Regions from separate parts of the Arthrobacter sp. N1 genome, predicted to be linked through region 1. Evidence: riboswitches for the same ligand, from Rfam matches in the RefSeq annotation. Region 1 holds a riboswitch; each other region holds the start of a gene.
The links. Region 1 has a riboswitch for S-adenosylmethionine ahead of NVV32_RS03055 (LLM class flavin-dependent oxidoreductase). Riboswitches for the same ligand answer to the same signal wherever they lie in the genome.

Region 1 (5,775 bases):
GGGACGCGCGGTCCCCGGACGCAGCGCTCAGGAGGCGTCGATCGGCAGCAGGAGGTCCTTCACGCTCGGGTCCGTGGTGAGGAACTCCTGGACGGCAGGGTCGGCGAAGGCCTCGGTGAGCTTCTGGATGTTCTCCGTCTCCAGGTAGTCGGTGCCGACGGTCAGCTGCGAGGCGAACTCGTCCGGCGCCGCCGGCGCGAAGATCTGCTTCTCCAGGGGTACCTTCGCCGCGGTGTAGTACTCCGTGTAGCCGACGGCGGCATCGAGGTCCGGGAGCGCCCTCGACTGCGCCCCGAAGTCGAGGAGCGTGAAGGTGAGGTTCTTGGGGTTGGTCGCGATGTCGTCCTGGGTGGCCGCCCACTTGTCCACGCCGTCCTTCAGGGTGATCAGGCCGGCCCGCTCGAGCAGCCACAGCCCCTGGGCCTCGTTGGCGGGGTCGGAGTACAGCGAGATGGTGCCGCCGTCGGGGATCTGGTCGACGCTCGTGTACTTGTCCGACCAGATGCCGAAGCCCCAGCGGAACACCGGCGCCACCGCGGTCTCGCGGAAGTCCGGGTTGGCCTCGAGGACCTGCCCGAGCCACAGTTCGTGCTGGTAGACGGTCGCTGCCACCTCGCCCTCGCTCACCGCCCGGTTGATGGTGTTGCTGTCGCTGAGCCCCGTGAACTCGATGTCGATGCCGTACTTCGGTGCGACCTCGCGGTCGATGAACTCGATGAGCGCCTGCTCGGCGTGGTTCCCCTCGGCGGTGGCGACGAGGAGGGTGGCGCCCTCCGTCTCGGCTGCGGATTCCGCGGGATTCAGGAGCGGTACGGCGATGAAGGCACCGGCCGCGAGCACGACGACGGCGCCTCCCGCGATCCACGGGGCCCTGCGCCGTGTGCGGAGCGTGAAGCCGTGATCGGCCTCGGGGGTCGGTGTGCCGGCGGAGGGGGAAGGGGTGTTCTCGGACATGGTGGAGGCCTTTCTGGGCGCGCCGGAGGGCGCGGTGTCGGGTGGAGCAGGGGAACCGGGTGGCGGTGGAGCGGGATGGAGCCGACGACGCCGCGGCGTCAGGCGCGCTGGAGCCGTTTCTGCGGCGTGGTGAACCGGACCAGGCGGTCGCCGGCCACCTGCACGAGGGCGACGGTGACGACGAGGATCACGATCGTCGCGAGCATCACGGTGTTGTCGAACCGCTGGTAGCCGTAGGTGACGGCGACGTAGCCGATGCCCCCGGCACCGATGGTGCCCGCGATGGCCGAGTACTCGATCATCGCGATCACCTGGATGGTGAGGCCGCCGATCACCGCGGGGACGGCCTCCCCGAACTGCGCGGACCGCATGATCTGGAGGTGGGACCCGCCCGCGGCCCGTGCCACCTGAATGATGGACGGCGGCACCGAGCGCAGGGCGTTCTCGACGATACGCGTGAAGAAGGCGATGCCCGCGAGCGACATCGGCACGACCGCTGCGGCGATGCCGATGTTCGTACCCGTGACGAAGCGCGTGAACGGCACGATCGCCGCCATGAGGATGAGGAAGGGCAGCGACCGGCCGATGCTGATGATCCAGCTGAGCAGGGTGTGCAGTGCCGGGCGCTCGTGGAGCCCGCCGGGAGCCGCGTTGTGGAGCAGCACACCGAGGGGGGTCCCGATCACGAGGACCACGGCCATGACGATGCCCACCATGGTGACGGTCTGCCCGTAGGCGGGGAGCAGGAGGGCGGGCAGGTCCCCGAGGGGGACGTCGGCGCGCGGCAGGACGACGGCGCTCATGCCGCGTCCTCGAGGGCTCCGGCGAGGATCCGCTCGTCGGTCGGACCGAAGGATGCGGCGGAGTGGTCGGGAGTGCCGCTCAGTCCGCACCGGGCGAGCGCCGCCACGACGCGGGCGTCGTCGTCCGTTCCGATGCCGAGCGTCGCACTGCCCGTGTTGACGCCGTGCACGGTCTCGACCGACGCCCCCAGGAGGTGCACGCTCGCGCCGAGGTCGGCGGTCACGCGCTGGATCCAGTCGCCGGGCACGGTGGTGGAATCGTAGGTGACGAACCAGGTCCGCGTGCCGGCTTCCGGTCCCGCGTGGCCGCGACGGGGCTGCAGCGAGCGCCCGAGGCGGGAGCCGTGCGAGGTCAGCAGGTTCACGAGGCTGCCCTGCTCTACGATTCTCCCGTGGTCGAGCCGGGCGACGGTATCGGCGACCTGCCGCACCGTGTCCATCTCGTGGGTGATGAACACGACCGTGAGATCGAGGTCGTCGCGCAGTTCGCGGACGAGTCCGACGACGGAGCGCGTGGTGTCCGGGTCCAGCCCGGACGTGGCTTCGTCGGCCAGGAGGATGGAGGGACGCAGCGCGAGCGCCCGGGCGATGCCGACGCGCTGGGCCTGCCCGCCGGAGAGCTGGAACGGGTAGTGGCCCGCCTTGTCGGTGAGTCCCACGCGCTCCAGCAGTTCACCGACCCGGCTCCTCGTCTCCTGCGGAGTCACTCCGAGGAAGTCGAGGGGCAGGGCGATGTTCTCGGCGGCCGTGCGGCGGCTGAGCAGGCTCGAGGACTGGAAGACGGTGCCGATCCGGCGCCGGGCGTCGCGGAGGCGCTTCTCGGGCAGGCCGGAGAGGTCCTCACCGTTCACGACGACGGACCCCGACGTGGGGCGTTCGAGGAGGTTGATGCACTGCGCGAGGGTGCTCTTGCCGGCACCGCTCGGGCCGACCACGGCGGCGATCCGCCCGGTGGGCACCTCGAAGTCGAGGTGGTCGAGCACGGTGACGGCGGCGTCGCCGCGGCCGTAGGTCTTGGTCAGGTGTCTCAGCGAGATCATGGGGTTCCTCGGGAAGGTCGAGCGGGTCGGGATGGGCTGGAGTGCAAGCGTCGCGGGCGCCGTGGATGTGCGGTCGGACGGGTGCGCCAGGGGCGAGCGGGAGCGGGGTGTCGCGGAGGTGCGGCGGGACGGGTGCGTCAGGGGCGGGCGGGCTGGAGCCGGTAGCCTGCACCGCGGTGCTCGGCGGGAAGCCGGTCACCCTTGCCGAACAGCTTCTGGCGGAGCGTCCCCTCCGCGTAGGCCGTCGGATACGCGCCGCGCTTCTGCAGCTCGGGCACCACATGGGTGATGACATCCTCGAAGGAGCCCGGCGTGATGGCGTAGGCGAGGTTGAACCCGTCCACGTCCGTCTCCTCGACCCAGGACTGCAGCTCGTCGGCCACCTGCGCGCCGGACCCGACGACCCTCGGCCCCAGCCCGCCGATACCGGCCCACGCGGCGATGTCGCGGACGGTCCAGGGGAGGCCGTCGTCGTTCACTTTCTGGAAGTTCGCCACCGCGGACTGGATGGCATTGGACTGCACAGTGCCGATCGGCTCGTCGGGGTCGTAGACGCTGAGGTCGATGCCCAGCCAGCCGGAGAGCAGGACGAGCGCGCCCTCGTAGCTGACGTACTGCTGGTAGTCGGCGTGCTTGGCGTGCGCCTTCTCCTCGGTCTCGTCCGTGATGACGGTCAGCATCGTGTAGATGCGTACGGAGTAGCGGTCGCGCCCCTCGGCCTCGACGGCGTCGCGGATCCTGTGGACGGCGTCCTTCAGGAGGGCCTTCGTGGGCGAGCCGACGAAGACCGCTTCCGCGTTGCCTGCCGCGAAGGCGATACCCCGCGGGGAGGCCCCCGCCTGGTAGATGACGGGGGTGCGCTGGGGCGACGGTTCGCTGAGGTGGATGCCGGGAACGGTGAAGAACGTGCCGTCGTGCTGGATCTCGTGGACCTTCGCCGGATCGGTGAAGACGCCGGTCCTACGATCCCGGACCACGGCGTCGTCCTCCCAGGAGCCTTCGAGGAGCTTGTAGAGCACCTCGAGGTATTCGTCGGCGTGGTCGTAGCGCTGGTCGTGCTCCAGCTGGTCCTCGTGGCCCATGTTGCGGGCCGCGGAGGGTAGGTAGCCGGTGACGACGTTCCAGCCCACGCGGCCGTCGGTCAGGTGGTCGAGGGTGGAGAGGCGCCGCGCGAAGGGGTACGGGTGCTCGTAGGCAGTGCCGGCCGTGACGCCGAAGCCGAGGTGTTCCGTGACGAGGGCCATCGCGGAGACGAGCAGGAAAGGGTCGTTGACCGGCGTCTGCGTCCCCTGGCGCAGGGTCGCCTCGTTGGAGCCGCCGAAGACGTCGTAGGTGCCGAGGACGTCCGCGATGAAGATGCCGTCGAACAGGCCCTTCTCCAGGGTCTGCGCGAGGTCCGCCCAGTAGCGCAGGTCCTTGTAGCGCCAGGACTGGTCCTCAGGGTGCCGCCAGAGACCGGGCGACTGGTGGCCCCCGCAGTTCATGTCGAAGGCATTGAAGCGGATACGGCGGGGTGCAGAGGTCATGAAGGATCCTCGTGTCCGGGGCACTGCCGGAAGGAAGCGCCATACTTGCCCGCACGGTGCATGACGGGCCGAATCCTCACCTGGGGCACCCCGCTACAGCGAGAGGGTTGCCGTCCAACAAACCAGGGTTTTGCGTTGGAACTCTTGATTCTGCTCCCGAGCCTAAGGGCGAGGCCCTGCAGGCGTCCATCGGCCGTCGTCACAGAACGTCACGAGGCAATGTGGTGGACGGCCCGCCGGGCCGGCCTCACCTCAGGTAGGACGCCCCGTTGGCGTCCACCACGGTCCCGCTGACCCAGAGCGGCGCGTCGGTGGCGAGCCAGCCCACCGTCCGGGCGATGTCCTCCGGCGTCGCCACGCGGTTGAACGGGCTCTGCGCGCGCACCGCGTCCCCGCCCGGACCGTCGAGGACGGTCCTGCCCATGTCGGTCTCGACGAAGCCTGGCGCGACGGCGGCGGCGAGGATCCCGTGCGGCGCGAGGGCGACGGCGAGCGACTGCGTCAGTGCGTGCAGCCCCGCCTTGCTCGCACCGTACGCGGGCGTGGCGGGTTCACCGCGGTAGGCGCCCCGGGACCCGACGCTGATGAGGCGCCCGCCCTCCGGACCTGCGGGGCGTCCGACGAGGTGCTGCGCCACGAGCCACGCGAGGTTCGCCGGACCGAGCAGGTTCACGTCGAGGGTGCGGCGCCAGGCCTGTTGCCATTCCTCGAAGGACGTGCCGTCGACGGGATGCGCCTCGAAGATGCCCGCGTTGTTGACCAGCACGTCGATTCCGCCGAGGGAGTCGACGGCACTGTCGACGATGCGCCGGCAGGCGTCAGGATCACCGACATCGCCGACCACGACGGTGTGACCCGCTCCGGGGAGTCCGTCCCGGACGGCCTCCGCCGCCGCCGTGTCCCGCCCCGCGTGCACGGCGATGCGGTGCCCCCGCCCGGACAGGTCCAGGGCGATGGCTGCGCCGATACCTCGACTGGCCCCGGTCACCAGAATGCTCAGTGTCATGGACAGGAGGCTACAACCTGCACGGCCCCCGTACGGCGGAATGGGCACCTGTGGACGGTCGAAGCGATCCGGGGGTGCGTCTTGCTACGCTGGCTGATCAATGCCCCCAGCCGCCGATCGAAGGACTTCGATGGACCCGTTCACCGCGAACTTCGACCGCGGGATCCTGAGACTGCGCTGGCGACGCGGTGTCGAGATCACCCACCCGTACGCCGTCGCCGCGGCCGCGGCCCTCGCCGAGTTCCACGGACCGACGGCCCTGCCGCTCCTCGTCCACATGCACGGAATCACGGGCATCACGCCCGAGGCCCGGATCGGGATGAGCAGCTACCGCGGATTCTCCAGGGTGGCGCTGGTCGGCCAGGACGTCGTGGACGAAGTGATGTCGGGCTTCTCCCACCGCTCCCCCACCGCGACCCGGTACTTCACCTCGGAGACCGACGCCG
Region 2 (5,775 bases), 330 kb from region 1:
CGCTACCTCGACTCCTACTGGCGGATGTTCGCTGCCGAGGGGTGGTTCCTCGCCGGCGACGGCGCGCGGTACGACGACGACGGCGACACCTGGATCCTCGGGCGCGTGGACGACGTGATCAACGTGTCCGGTCACCGGCTGTCGACGATCGAGATCGAGTCGGCCCTCGTCGCCCACCCGCTCGTCGTCGAGGCGGGCGTGTGCCCGATCGCCCATCCGGTGACGGGCCATGCCATCGCGGCCTTCGTGGTGCTGGCCACCGGTACCGATCCGTCGATCGACGTCTCCGGGACGCTGCGGGCCCAGGTCGCCGAGGCGATCGGCCCGATCGCACGCCCCTCGGCCGTCGTGGTCGTCGAGGACGTGCCGAAGACGCGCTCCGGCAAGATCATGCGGCGCCTGCTCACTCAGCTCTTCGAGGGCACGGAGCTGGGGGACACGACATCCCTGCAGAACGAGGGGTGCATCCCCGGGATCCAGGACGTCCTCCGCCTCAGCGTCCGAGGCGCCACTCCGACAGGTCTGCACCGCGGTTAAACGAAGGAGACGGCAGGCGCCCCGTCCAAGCGCCTGCCGTCTCCCGTGCGTGGTCCGTCCGGTATTAGCCCACCCGGACGAAGGATGCTCCCGGAAGATCCGAGAGAGGGTGCTGCATGGTGGCGTTGATGCCGTTCATGCCGCTGCTGATGACCTGGCCGCCGCCGACGTAGACGGCCACGTGGCCGCCCGTGATGACGAGGTCACCGGGAGCGGGGGTGGACACCTGGGCGCCGAACTGGAAGAACTGCGAGGGGCCGAGATCTCCGACGGAGATACCTGCCGCGCGCAGGGCCTTCTCGACCAGCACGGTGCAGTCCTGCACGGCACCGGCAGCGAGCTGCGCCCGGGCGGAGCCGAGGATGGCGCCCGCGGCGTTGCCCGAGGGAGCGGTCTCGGCGGCGACCGGGGTGATCGCTGCCGAGGCCAGGTAGACACCCGATCCGGCTTCCGTGGACACGGCCGGAGCCGGAGCGATTGCGGCGGCCTGCTGGACGGCAGGAGCAGCTGGTGCTGCGGCGACCGGGGCGGACACCGTCTGGGCCGGCGCCGCGACAGCAGCACCGGCGGCGGGGATGACGATCGTCTGTCCGGGGAAGATGACCGATGCGAGCGAGAGGCCGTTGGCGGTCAGGACCGTGGTGAGCTCGACGCCGTAGCGGGCCGAGATGGCACCCAGGGTGTCGCCGGCGGCGACGGTGTGGGCGGTGCCCGCGGCGCTTGCTGCGGCAGCGGGGGCGACCGCGGCGGTCTGAGCCGTCGTGCCCTCGGCGGTGTAGGTGCCGGCGTGTGCGGTGCCGACGGCGCTGAGGGCGAGGCCCGACGTCACGGCGACGATGGCGACCGGGCGGCCCACGGCGGTGGCTCCGCTCTTCGCGGCGCGGGACAGGCCCTGCAGCGCGAGGTTTCCGTCGACGTCCGCGCGGTGGCGTGCCGGTGAAGTGATTCGTGACATGGTTCTATACCTCTCCCATGCCTGCGGGGTGAGCTGTCGGGTTCGGATGGGAGTCACCCGGCCGCGGGCACCGCCGGTGGGCGGTGCGGTGCGACTTAACCCCGAGGACGCGTGCAGGGATCCTGCGCGTCCGGTGGAACTGATGGTTCCCCCGTCCCTGCCTTCGGTGTATGCGGACGTATCCCGATCGGCGGCAGGGCTCGGCAATCCGTGCGGGAGCGCCCCACGTGGACGGGAGCACCGACTGAGAGTACCCAGCGCTCCGGGCGTTTGTCACATTTCTGTAACGGGGCGTATCCTGCCCTTCCCGCCGGTCACCGATCGCCCTGCGGCGTGCGCTCCCGGCGCGATCCCGCGGAACGCCACCGGCGGAAGGCGAGCACGGTCCCCGTCGCGCTGAGGATCAGCAGGCCGCACTGCTGCACGAAGAACCACACTCCGACGGATGTCCCGCCGATACTCGATGCCGTCACGATGCTGCCGCCCAGGACGAGCGTGAGGACGGCACCGACCCAGCACAGGGTGTTCCACAGGAGGCGCTCCTGCTCGCGCGTAGCAGCCCTCCACTCCTCGGTTCCGCCGTGATCCATGCACCAACCCTAGGCGTACGGACCAGGACTCCGCCCTGACATCCGGCACCACGCAGAACGACACATTGTTTGGATTGTCGCGACCCCGATGTCACACTCGTGCTTGACCATCCCGAGCGGCCGAGAGATCTGGCTCATTGACGCCGCAGCAACCCTGGCCCCCGTGCACCACGGGGACAGTAGGGTGCTACTGCCAGAACGATGGAGGAAGTCATGAGCGTCGCCGACCTGTCCACTCCCCTGAAGTTCGCCTACTGGGTCCCCAACGTCAGTGGTGGTCTCGTGGTCTCGACCATCGAGCAGCGCACCAGCTGGGACTTCGACTACAACCGCAAGCTCGCCCGGATCGCGGAGGACGCCGGTTTCGAGTACGCCCTCTCGCAGACGCGGTACGCCGCCTCGTACGGCGCGGACAAGCAGCACGAGGCCACGAGCTTCTCGCTCGCCCTCCTCGCCGCGACCGAGAGACTCAAGGTGATCGCCGCCGTCCACCCCGGGATGTGGCACCCGGGCGTGCTGGCCAAGTTCATCATCACGGCCGACCACATCTCGAACGGCCGCGCGGCCGTGAACATCGTCTCCGGCTGGCTGAAGGACGAGTTCGTGAACTTCGGCCTCGAGTGGCTCGAGCACGACGAGCGCTATGTCCGCACGGAGGAGTTCATCCGCGTGCTCAGGGGCCTGTGGACCGAACAGGGCTACAGCCAGTCGGGGAAGTACTACGACATCACGGACTTCACACTGAGCCCCCCGCCCGTCGACGTCCCCGGCCGCCCGCACCCGGAAGTCTTCTTCGGCGGCAATTCGACGGCGGCGCAGGCCACTGCCGGCCGGGTCGCCGACTGGTACTTCTCGAACGGGAAGGACCTCGACGGCTTCAGGGAGAACATCGCCGGGGTGCAGGCCTCGGCCACCGCCGCCGGGCGCCGTCCCCGGTACGGGCTGAACGGCTTCGTCATCGCCCGCGACTCCGAGAAGGAGGCGCGTGACACGCTCCGTGAGATCGTGGCCAAGGCCCACCGTCCCGCGGTCGAGGGCTTCCGCGACGCCGTGCAGGAAGCGGGCGCCTCCACGAAGGACGGCAAGGGCATGTGGGCCGATTCCTCCTTCGAGGACCTCATCCAGTACAACGACGGCTTCCGGACGCAGCTGATCGGCACTCCGGAGCAGATCGCCGAGCGGATCGTCGAGTACAAGAAGATCGGCGTCAACCTCTTCCTGACCTGCTACCTGCACTTCCAGGAGGAGGTCGCCGCCTTCGGGACGGACATCCTCCCGATCGTGCGCGAGCTCGAGGCGGATGCGGCCCGCAGGGCCGGCGTCGACTTCGATCCGGACGAGACCCTCGCCGGAACCCATCCCAGCAAGGCAGGTGTCTGATGGCAGAACGTTCCTTCGGTTTCCGCACGCGTGCGCTCCACGCCGGCGGAACCCCCGACGCGACGCACGGCGCGCGGGCCGTCCCGATCTACCAGACCACGTCCTTCGTGTTCAAGGACACGAACGACGCCGCGAACCTCTTCGCGCTGCAGAAGTACGGCAACATCTACTCGCGCATCGGCAACCCCACCGTCGCGGCCTTCGAGGAGCGCATCGCCTCCCTCGAGGGCGGGATCGGCGCAGTGGCGACGGCGTCGGGCATGAGTGCCGAGTTCATCACCTTCGCGGCCCTGTGCCAGGCGGGCGATCACATCGTCGCCGCCTCCCAGTTGTACGGCGGGACGGTGACCCAGCTCGACGTCACGCTGCGCCGCTTCGGCATCGAGACCACCTTCGTGCCGGGCACCGACCCGGCGGACTACGCAGCGGCCATCCGCGAGAACACGAAGGCCGTCTACGCCGAGGTGATCGCGAACCCGTCCGGTGAGATCTCCGACCTCGCGGGACTCGCGAAGGTGGCGCACGACGCCGGCATCCCCTTCATCGTCGACTCCACACTGAGCACCCCCTACCTCGTGCGGCCCATCGAGCACGGCGCCGACATCGTCATCCACTCGGCCACCAAGTTCATCGGCGGCCACGGCACCACCCTCGGCGGCGTGATCGTCGAGAGCGGCCGGTTCGACTGGGGCAACGGCAAGTTCCCCATGATGACCGAGCCGGTGCCCTCCTACGGCAACATCCAGTGGTGGGCGAACTTCGGTGAGTACGGGTTCCTCACCAAGCTCCGCACCGAGCAGCTCCGCGACATCGGCCCGTCCCTCTCGCCGACGTCGGCCTTCCAGCTCCTGCAGGGCGTCGAGACGCTCGCCCAGCGCCTCGACGAGCACCTCGAGAACGCCCTCGCCGTAGCGCAGTGGCTCCAGGCCGATCCCCGCGTGGAGTACGTCAACTACGCAGGCCTGCCCACCCACCCGCACCATGAGCGCGCGAGGACCTACCTCCCGCAGGGGCCGGGGTCCGTGTTCAGCTTCGGCATCCGGGGCGGGCGGAAAGCGGGCCAGAAGTTCATCGAGTCGCTGCAGCTCGCCTCGCACCTCGCGAACGTCGGCGACTCCCGGACGCTCGTGATCCACCCGGGCTCGACGACGCACCAGCAGCTCTCCACCGAACAGCTGGTCGCGGCGGGCGTTCCCGAGGACCTCGTCCGCATCTCCGTGGGCCTGGAGGACCTGGCCGACATCCTGTGGGACATCGACCAGGCACTCGCCCTCGCGGTCGATGCGACGGACGAGGCCTTCGACGACCTCCCGCAGGAAGCGGCGGGCGGGAACGACGACGACGCGTCGGCGACGCGCGCAGTGGGAGTGGGAGCATGAGCGGCACGGAAGCAGCACCTCGCACGTGGGAGGGGCCCTCGGCGCCCGAGCGGCTCGCCCTGCTCCGGAGCGCCCGGTCCGTCGCGATCGTCGGCGCCTCCGACAAGCCGTCGCGGGCGTCCTACTTCGTGGCGACCTACCTGCAGTCGTCCTCGCCCTACCGCCTGTACTTCGTCAATCCGGTGGCCGGCCGGATCCTCGGGCAGCCCGCCTACGCGTCGCTCAAGGATCTCCCCGAGGTCCCCGACGTGGTCGACGTGTTCCGGAAGCACGACGACCTGCCGTCCGTGCTGGAGGAGACCCTCGAGGTCGGAGCGAAGACGCTGTGGCTGCAGCTCGGCTCCTGGCACGAGGACGTGGCGCGTTCCGCGGAGGCGGCGGGCCTGGACGTCGTGATGGACCGCTGCATCAAGATCGAGCACGCGCGCTTCCACGGCGGACTCAACCTTGCGGGCTTCAACACCGGAGTCATCTCCTCGAAGCGGCAGATCACGTCCTAGCCGGCCGGCGCTGCAGCGCTGTCCTCCGTCGGGGTGTCGCCTGCGTGGGCCGGGGCGCCATCGTCCGCGTCGTCGTCTCCCGCGTCGGCATCGTCCGCGGCGGAAACGTCCGCGGCGGAAACGACGCCCGGGACACTAGGGGTCGTCACTCCGGTGCCGGCCGGTACCGGCACGGGGCCGTCACTGCTGGGCGCCATGGCAGGTCCCGTCAGCGTGCCGCCGTCGGAGGTCGACACGGAACCCGACCCGGAGGTCTCGGCCTCCGGCGCCGTGATCGCTGCGTCTGCTGATCCGTCGTCCGGCGCGGCAGGGTCGACCGGACCGGGAGCCGCGCCGTCGACGGATACCGCTCCGCCCGTGTTCCCGGCCGGGGCGACGCCCGCTGAAGCATCGACCTGAGCGTCGGGCACAGCAGTCACCCCAGGCACCGGGGC
Region 3 (5,775 bases), 840 kb from region 1:
GAAGACGTTCTCGACGCACGGGAACACCTGGGTCTGGCTGCCGGCGCGGCGTGAGCTCGGGCTGATGTTCCCCTCCGCGGTCAGTGCCACCGCCGTGCGGCCCGCGCTGGCCGAAGGAGTGCGGCTCGGCGCCGCCTCGGTCCGCGTGTGGCTCAACGGGGCCGTGGACGCCGTCGAGCTCGGGGACCTGCGCTTCGAGCCGAGCTGGCAGCCGTGGTGGATGGCCGCACCGGTGTCGGCCGTCACCGGTGGCGCGGGCGTGGCGAAGGAGGGCGACGACGGCGGCGGGGACGCGGGCGCCGCCCGGCTGACGGACGAGGTGCCCGACTACATCGGACCCCTGGCGCAGGAACTGCGAGTGGTCCGATCGCAGCCCCGCCAGGCGTGGCATGCGGTGTCGCGGTCCGCCGGTACCGGCAACATCACCGGTGCGGCCTACTCGTTCTACCCGTCCGGCGTCGCCGGACTGCGCGGCCTCGGCGGCATCCATCACCTCGAGGTGCTGCCGGATCACCAGCGGCAGGGACTGGCGACCTCCCTGGTGGCGACGACGGCACGGCGGGCCGCGGCAGCCGGAGCCCTCGACCTCGCGGTCAACGCCACTCCCCAGGGCTATGCGTTCTTCTCCCGACGCGGCTTCACGCTGCTGGGCCGCGGGAAGACGTTCTCGCTGCAGCTCGACGGGTCCGCCGGTCGGTAGGCCGGTTCCGGCCGGGAACGGCAGGAGGACCGCAGCCCGTGCGGGCTGCGGTCCTCCTGAGGTCCTCGCGTCCCTGATCGGGGACGGGCAGTACTACCAGCCGCGCTCTGCGAGGCGGTGCGGCTGCGGGATCTCGTCCACGTTGATACCGACCATGGCTTCGCCGAGCCCGCGCGAGACCTTGGCGATCATGTCGGGGTCGTCGTGGAAGGTGGTCGCCTGGACGATGGCATTGGCGCGCTCGGCCGGGTTGCCGGACTTGAAGATGCCGGAACCGACGAACACGCCGTCCGCGCCGAGCTGCATCATCATCGCGGCGTCCGACGGCGTCGCGATCCCGCCGGCGGTGAAGAGCACCACGGGGAGGCGGCCGGCCGAGGCTACCTCCCTGACGAGCTCGTAGGGCGCCTGGAGTTCCTTGGCGGCGACGTAGAGCTCGTCCTCGGCCATGGAGGACAAGCGGTTGAGCTCCGCACGGATGGTGCGCATGTGCATCGTGGCGTTCGAGACGTCACCGGTGCCGGCCTCGCCCTTCGAGCGGATCATCGCAGCGCCCTCGTTGATGCGACGCAGCGCCTCACCGAGATTGGTGGCACCGCAGACGAAGGGGATCTGGAACTTCCACTTGTCGATGTGGTTCGTGTAGTCGGCCGGCGTGAGGACCTCCGACTCGTCGATGTAGTCGACGCCGAGCGACTGCAGGACCTGCGCCTCGACGAAGTGACCGATGCGTGCCTTGGCCATCACCGGGATGGAGACGGCCTCGATGATGCTGTCGATCATGTCGGGATCGCTCATCCGGGACACGCCGCCCTGGGCGCGGATGTCCGCGGGAACCCGCTCGAGCGCCATGACGGCCACTGCACCGGCGTCCTCGGCGATGCGGGCCTGATCGGCTGTGACGACATCCATGATGACGCCGCCCTTGAGCATTTCAGCCATACCCCGCTTGACCCGGCTCCCGCCGGTCTGTGCTGTGGTTGCCGAATTGTCTTCAACGGTGGACACAACTTGCCCCTCAAGGTAGAAAAAAGCTGACCCTTCATGATACGACGCCCGGGGCACTGTTCCGGCCGCCGTGGCGGCCCCCGGGAGAGCTGCCGGCCCGCCCGTTTCCAGGGGGGCGGTGGGTGCTGACAGGCCGTGGCGCTCGGCCAGGGGCGGTCCTATCACGGGGCTTGCACCTGGATTTCAGCGGACCGGGCGGATACGCCCGGATGCCCCGATCAGGTCCAGTAGAGGAGGCGCGCCGCCGGGACACGCCGCTCGAGCTCGTCGACGAACCAGGTCCGCATCTCGCTCATCGTCTGCTTCGGGTACACGTACTTGATCCCGCCGAACTTCGAGCGCTTCCGGCTCCGCAGGTCCTCGTCCATCTCGAGCTTCGTCCGCGGGTACCAGCCGAGCAGCACCTCCTTGCTGGCGGGCGTGAACCGGTGCGTGATGATCTCGGCCGTGAGGTCGACGTCCTCGATGCCGTCGAGGGCAGCGGCGACGTCGTCGAGCAACGCGCCGTACTGCTCACGCCAGCCGGGGACGGGCATGATGGGGGCGATGGTCAGGCCCACACGGTAGCCTGCCGCCGCGACCGCGCGGAGCGCCGTGAGCCGTGCGGGCATCCTGGCCGTCCCGCCCTCGAAGCGGTTGGCCACCTCGGCGGCGTTGACCGAGAAGCGCACCCGTGTCCGGCCGCCGTGATCCAGCGTCACCAGCTCGCCGACGTCGTCGAACTTCGTGGTGAACCTCAGCTGGACGTCCTCGCCGAATTCTCCCGAGCCCACGCGGGAGATCGCCGCCGCGAGCGAGCCCGTCACGTTCTCGATGCCGAGCGGATCGGTGTAGCAGGACATCTCGAAGGTGGTGCCCTCGCCACCTCGCTCGATGGTGCCGCTGGTCACGGAACCCCGGCCGGCGTGCGTGCGCACCCCGTCGAGGACGTCGTCGAGGTTCGCGTAGACGCGGGTCACCGGCGGACCCTGGAGCGAGCCGGCCAGATAGCAGTACTGGCAGTGGGCGGGACAACCCTTCGCGAGGTCGATCCGCCAGTCGGCACTCGGGGGGATCGGCTGGGGCTTCAGCGCACTGGGCGGTGCGACGACGACGGCCAAAGTGTTCTTCGCCGACGCATAGGTCTCCCGTTCCGTGGCGCCGCGGAGCCCCGTCAGGGCGTTACCGGGGAGGACGCGGATGTCCTCCACTCCGGCTGCCTCACAGCGGCGGACGATCTCCGCGGTGTGCGGCAGGTCGGAGGCTGCACGCGTGATCAGCACATGGCGCGGGACCCACAGGCGCGTGGGGGTGATCGTGGTCAGATCCTGTTCCTGGGGCATCGTCATCACCTTCTACAACACTGCGAAGGGTGCTTATGTTCCGCGGGCGACGGGTGTCGGGCACCGGTCTCCGGGGCGAGGCGGACCGAGCATCCCGGTCTGCCACGTGAGGCTGCGGGGCGTCATCGGAGGTCATCGGGGGTCACGCTCCGACGCATTCCGGCACACCGGCGGTGGGACGGCCTAGCCTCGGAGGACAGATCAAGAGTTCCGACGCGAAGCCCTGGCTCGTCGGACGGCAACCCCCTCCGTGGCGGGGTGCCCCAGGTGACGATCAGGCCCCGCGCAGCCCGCGTCGGGGCAAGCACGGCGCGCACCCCTGGTCCGCGTCCTGACGACGGGACACCCATGTCGTACATCTGCCTCCTGCTCTCCGGGGCCGCCCTGCTGATCAACGGCGTCTCCCTGCTCGGCCGCGTGACCCCGCGCGACGCCGGTTTCTTCAACATCGCGATCGGCCTGCTGCAACTGGTCGTGGCGCTGCTCGTCGCCTCGTCCGATCCCGGCGCCGCCGGATCGGCGGCCGGGATCGTCCTGTTCGGCCTGACCTACCTGTACGTGGGGCTGGGCTCGGTCGCAGGCCTCGGATCGGCCGGCGTCGGCTGGTTCTGCGGCTTCGTCGCCGTGCTCGCCCTCGTCCTCGCCGGCACGGCAGCCCGCGAGGACCCTGTGAGCTCGGTGCTCTGGATCAGCTGGGCCGCGCTCTGGACCCTGTTCTTCCTGCTCCTCGCCCGCGGCGCGGAGCGCCTCACGCGGGTCACCGGCTGGAGCGCGATCCTCGTGGGCACAATCAGCACCGTGGTCCCCGCGCTGCTCGGCCTCAACGGCGCCTGGCCGGGCGGGACGACGGCCGTCATCGCGACGGCCGTGGTCCTCGGTGCCCTCTTCGCGGTCGCCGTCACCCTCGGCGGCCGGCCCGTACCGGTCATCGCCGCGCAGCCGGTCGCCGTCGACGCCTGACAACCGCTCTACACCCCTCCCGCGCCCTGTCCGCCCTGCATCCCTTCATCGAAAGGTCCGTCATGACCACCATCACGAACATCACCCGCACTGCCGATGCCGACTACGAGCTCCTCGCCGCCCGCTTCCGCCCGCTCTTCGCCAGGATCGCCGACGGAGCCTCGCGGCGGGACCGTGAGCACGAACTCCCCCGCGCCGAGATCCGTGCCCTGATCGACGCGGGCTTCGGCGCCCTCCGGGTCCCCGTGGCCGCCGGCGGTTTCGGCGCCTCCCTACCCCAGCTGTTCCGGCTGCTCACCGAGCTCGCCGCGGCCGACCCGAACATCCCGCAGGCCCTGCGTGGCCACTTCGCCTTCGTGGAGGACCGGCTGGTCTCCTCGGGCCCGCACCGCGAGACGTGGCTCAGGCGGTTCGTCGACGGCGAGACGGTCGGGAACTCCTGGACCGAGGTGGGCGGCGTCACGATCGGCGACGTGATCACCAAGGTCAGTCCCGATCCGGACTCCGGGGGGTTCCTCGTCAGCGGCACCAAGTACTACTCCACAGGCAGCATCTTCGCCGACTGGATCGACACCTTCGCCCAGCGCACCGACAACGGCGTCAAGGTGATCGCCGTCGTCAGTGCCCACCAGCCGGGGGTCACGCACGCCGACGACTGGGACGGCTTCGGCCAGCAGACCACCGGCTCCGGGACGTCGACGTTCGACGCAGCACGCGTCGACGCCGAGAACGTCATCGACTTCGATACCCGGTTCGCCTACCAGACCGCGTTCTACCAGGCGGTGCTGCTTGCGGTCCTTGCCGGGACCATCAAGGGCGCGGAGCACGACGTCGCCCGCGAGGTCCGGACCAGGACGCGGATCTTCAGCCACGGGAATGCTCCATCCTTCGCGGCCGATCCCCAGATCCTGCAGGTCGTCGGGGAGGTGTCCGCGGCCGCGTATGCGGCGGAGGCGACGGTCGAGCGTGCCGCGCGGGCGCTGCAGCACGCCTACGAGGGCGCGTTCCTCGATGACGAGGCCGAGGACGAGCGGCGCAACGACGTCGCCGAGCTAGAGACCGCGAAGGCCCAGGTGATCCTGTCCGCCCTCGCCACGCGGGCTACGTCCGACGTCTTCGGCGCCCTCGCGGCCTCGGGCGTGAGCACGGCGAAGAACCTCGACCGCCACTGGCGCAACGCGCGCACCGCCGCCAACCACAACCCCTGGGTCTTCAAGGCCAGGATCGTCGGTGACCATTCGGTCAACGGCGCCGTACCACCGCGGATCTGGTCCATCGGGTCCGCGCCGGCGCCGGGCGCCTGATGCCGAGGGACTGCGGCGCGTCCGTCGCGTCCGTCGCGTCCGTCACGTCCGTCGCGTCCGTCGCGTCCGTCACGTCCGTCACCGTCACGCGGCAACGCAGGGAGTGACTCACGGCGGGGTCACTGCAGCACGGCGGCGTCCCTGCGCTCGAGCTCGTCCAGGACGCGGTCGACCGCCTCGTCGGGCCAGGGCGGGCACCGGCGGCTCCCGGCGCCGGGCCCGGTGCGGTGGTCACGGGCAGTGCCGCCGGCCTGCAGGAGGAGGAGATCGCCCTGCGAGACGATGTGCAGGTCCGCGGGCAGGAATCCGAGGGGTGGCATGACGCCGTCCTTCCGTCGTGGAGCATCGGTGCCCCTTAGACGGTCCGGGCGCACGGTACTCATCGGTGCCGGACGGACGGGACGCATCGGTGCCGGGCGCAAGGGACGACGGTGGCACCAGGACCCGGCGGCTGGACCACCCGTGCGCACAACCGTGCACG

Region 2: another riboswitch for S-adenosylmethionine. It lies ahead of sfnG (dimethylsulfone monooxygenase SfnG); the one in region 1 lies ahead of NVV32_RS03055 (LLM class flavin-dependent oxidoreductase).
Region 3: another riboswitch for S-adenosylmethionine. It lies ahead of NVV32_RS06655 (AmiS/UreI family transporter); the one in region 1 lies ahead of NVV32_RS03055 (LLM class flavin-dependent oxidoreductase).

What each region holds. Positions count from the first base shown of each region.
Region 1 covers NZ_CP102608.1:649,094-654,868, reverse strand. The annotation lists gene NVV32_RS03070 (MetQ/NlpA family ABC transporter substrate-binding protein) at 28-954, opposite strand; gene NVV32_RS03065 (methionine ABC transporter permease) at 1,053-1,757, opposite strand; gene NVV32_RS03060 (methionine ABC transporter ATP-binding protein) at 1,754-2,797, opposite strand; gene NVV32_RS03055 (LLM class flavin-dependent oxidoreductase) at 2,935-4,323, opposite strand; SAM riboswitch class IV at 4,360-4,473, opposite strand; gene NVV32_RS03050 (SDR family NAD(P)-dependent oxidoreductase) at 4,571-5,329, opposite strand; gene NVV32_RS03045 (STAS/SEC14 domain-containing protein) at 5,460-5,775, shown strand, end outside.
Region 2 covers NZ_CP102608.1:314,523-320,297, reverse strand. The annotation lists gene acs (acetate--CoA ligase) at 1-537, shown strand, start outside; gene NVV32_RS01585 (C40 family peptidase) at 602-1,492, opposite strand; cyclic di-AMP (ydaO/yuaA leader) riboswitch at 1,496-1,671, opposite strand; gene NVV32_RS01580 (hypothetical protein) at 1,807-2,082, opposite strand; SAM riboswitch class I at 2,187-2,290, shown strand; gene sfnG (dimethylsulfone monooxygenase SfnG) at 2,296-3,462, shown strand; gene NVV32_RS01570 (O-acetylhomoserine aminocarboxypropyltransferase/cysteine synthase family protein) at 3,462-4,841, shown strand; gene NVV32_RS01565 (CoA-binding protein) at 4,838-5,341, shown strand; gene NVV32_RS01560 (hypothetical protein) at 5,338-5,775, opposite strand, start outside.
Region 3 covers NZ_CP102608.1:1,487,353-1,493,127, reverse strand. The annotation lists gene NVV32_RS06670 (GNAT family N-acetyltransferase) at 1-700, shown strand, start outside; gene pdxS (pyridoxal 5'-phosphate synthase lyase subunit PdxS) at 794-1,642, opposite strand; gene NVV32_RS06660 (spore photoproduct lyase family protein) at 1,927-3,030, opposite strand; SAM riboswitch class IV at 3,230-3,343, shown strand; gene NVV32_RS06655 (AmiS/UreI family transporter) at 3,379-3,990, shown strand; gene NVV32_RS06650 (acyl-CoA dehydrogenase family protein) at 4,053-5,294, shown strand; gene NVV32_RS06645 (hypothetical protein) at 5,414-5,614, opposite strand.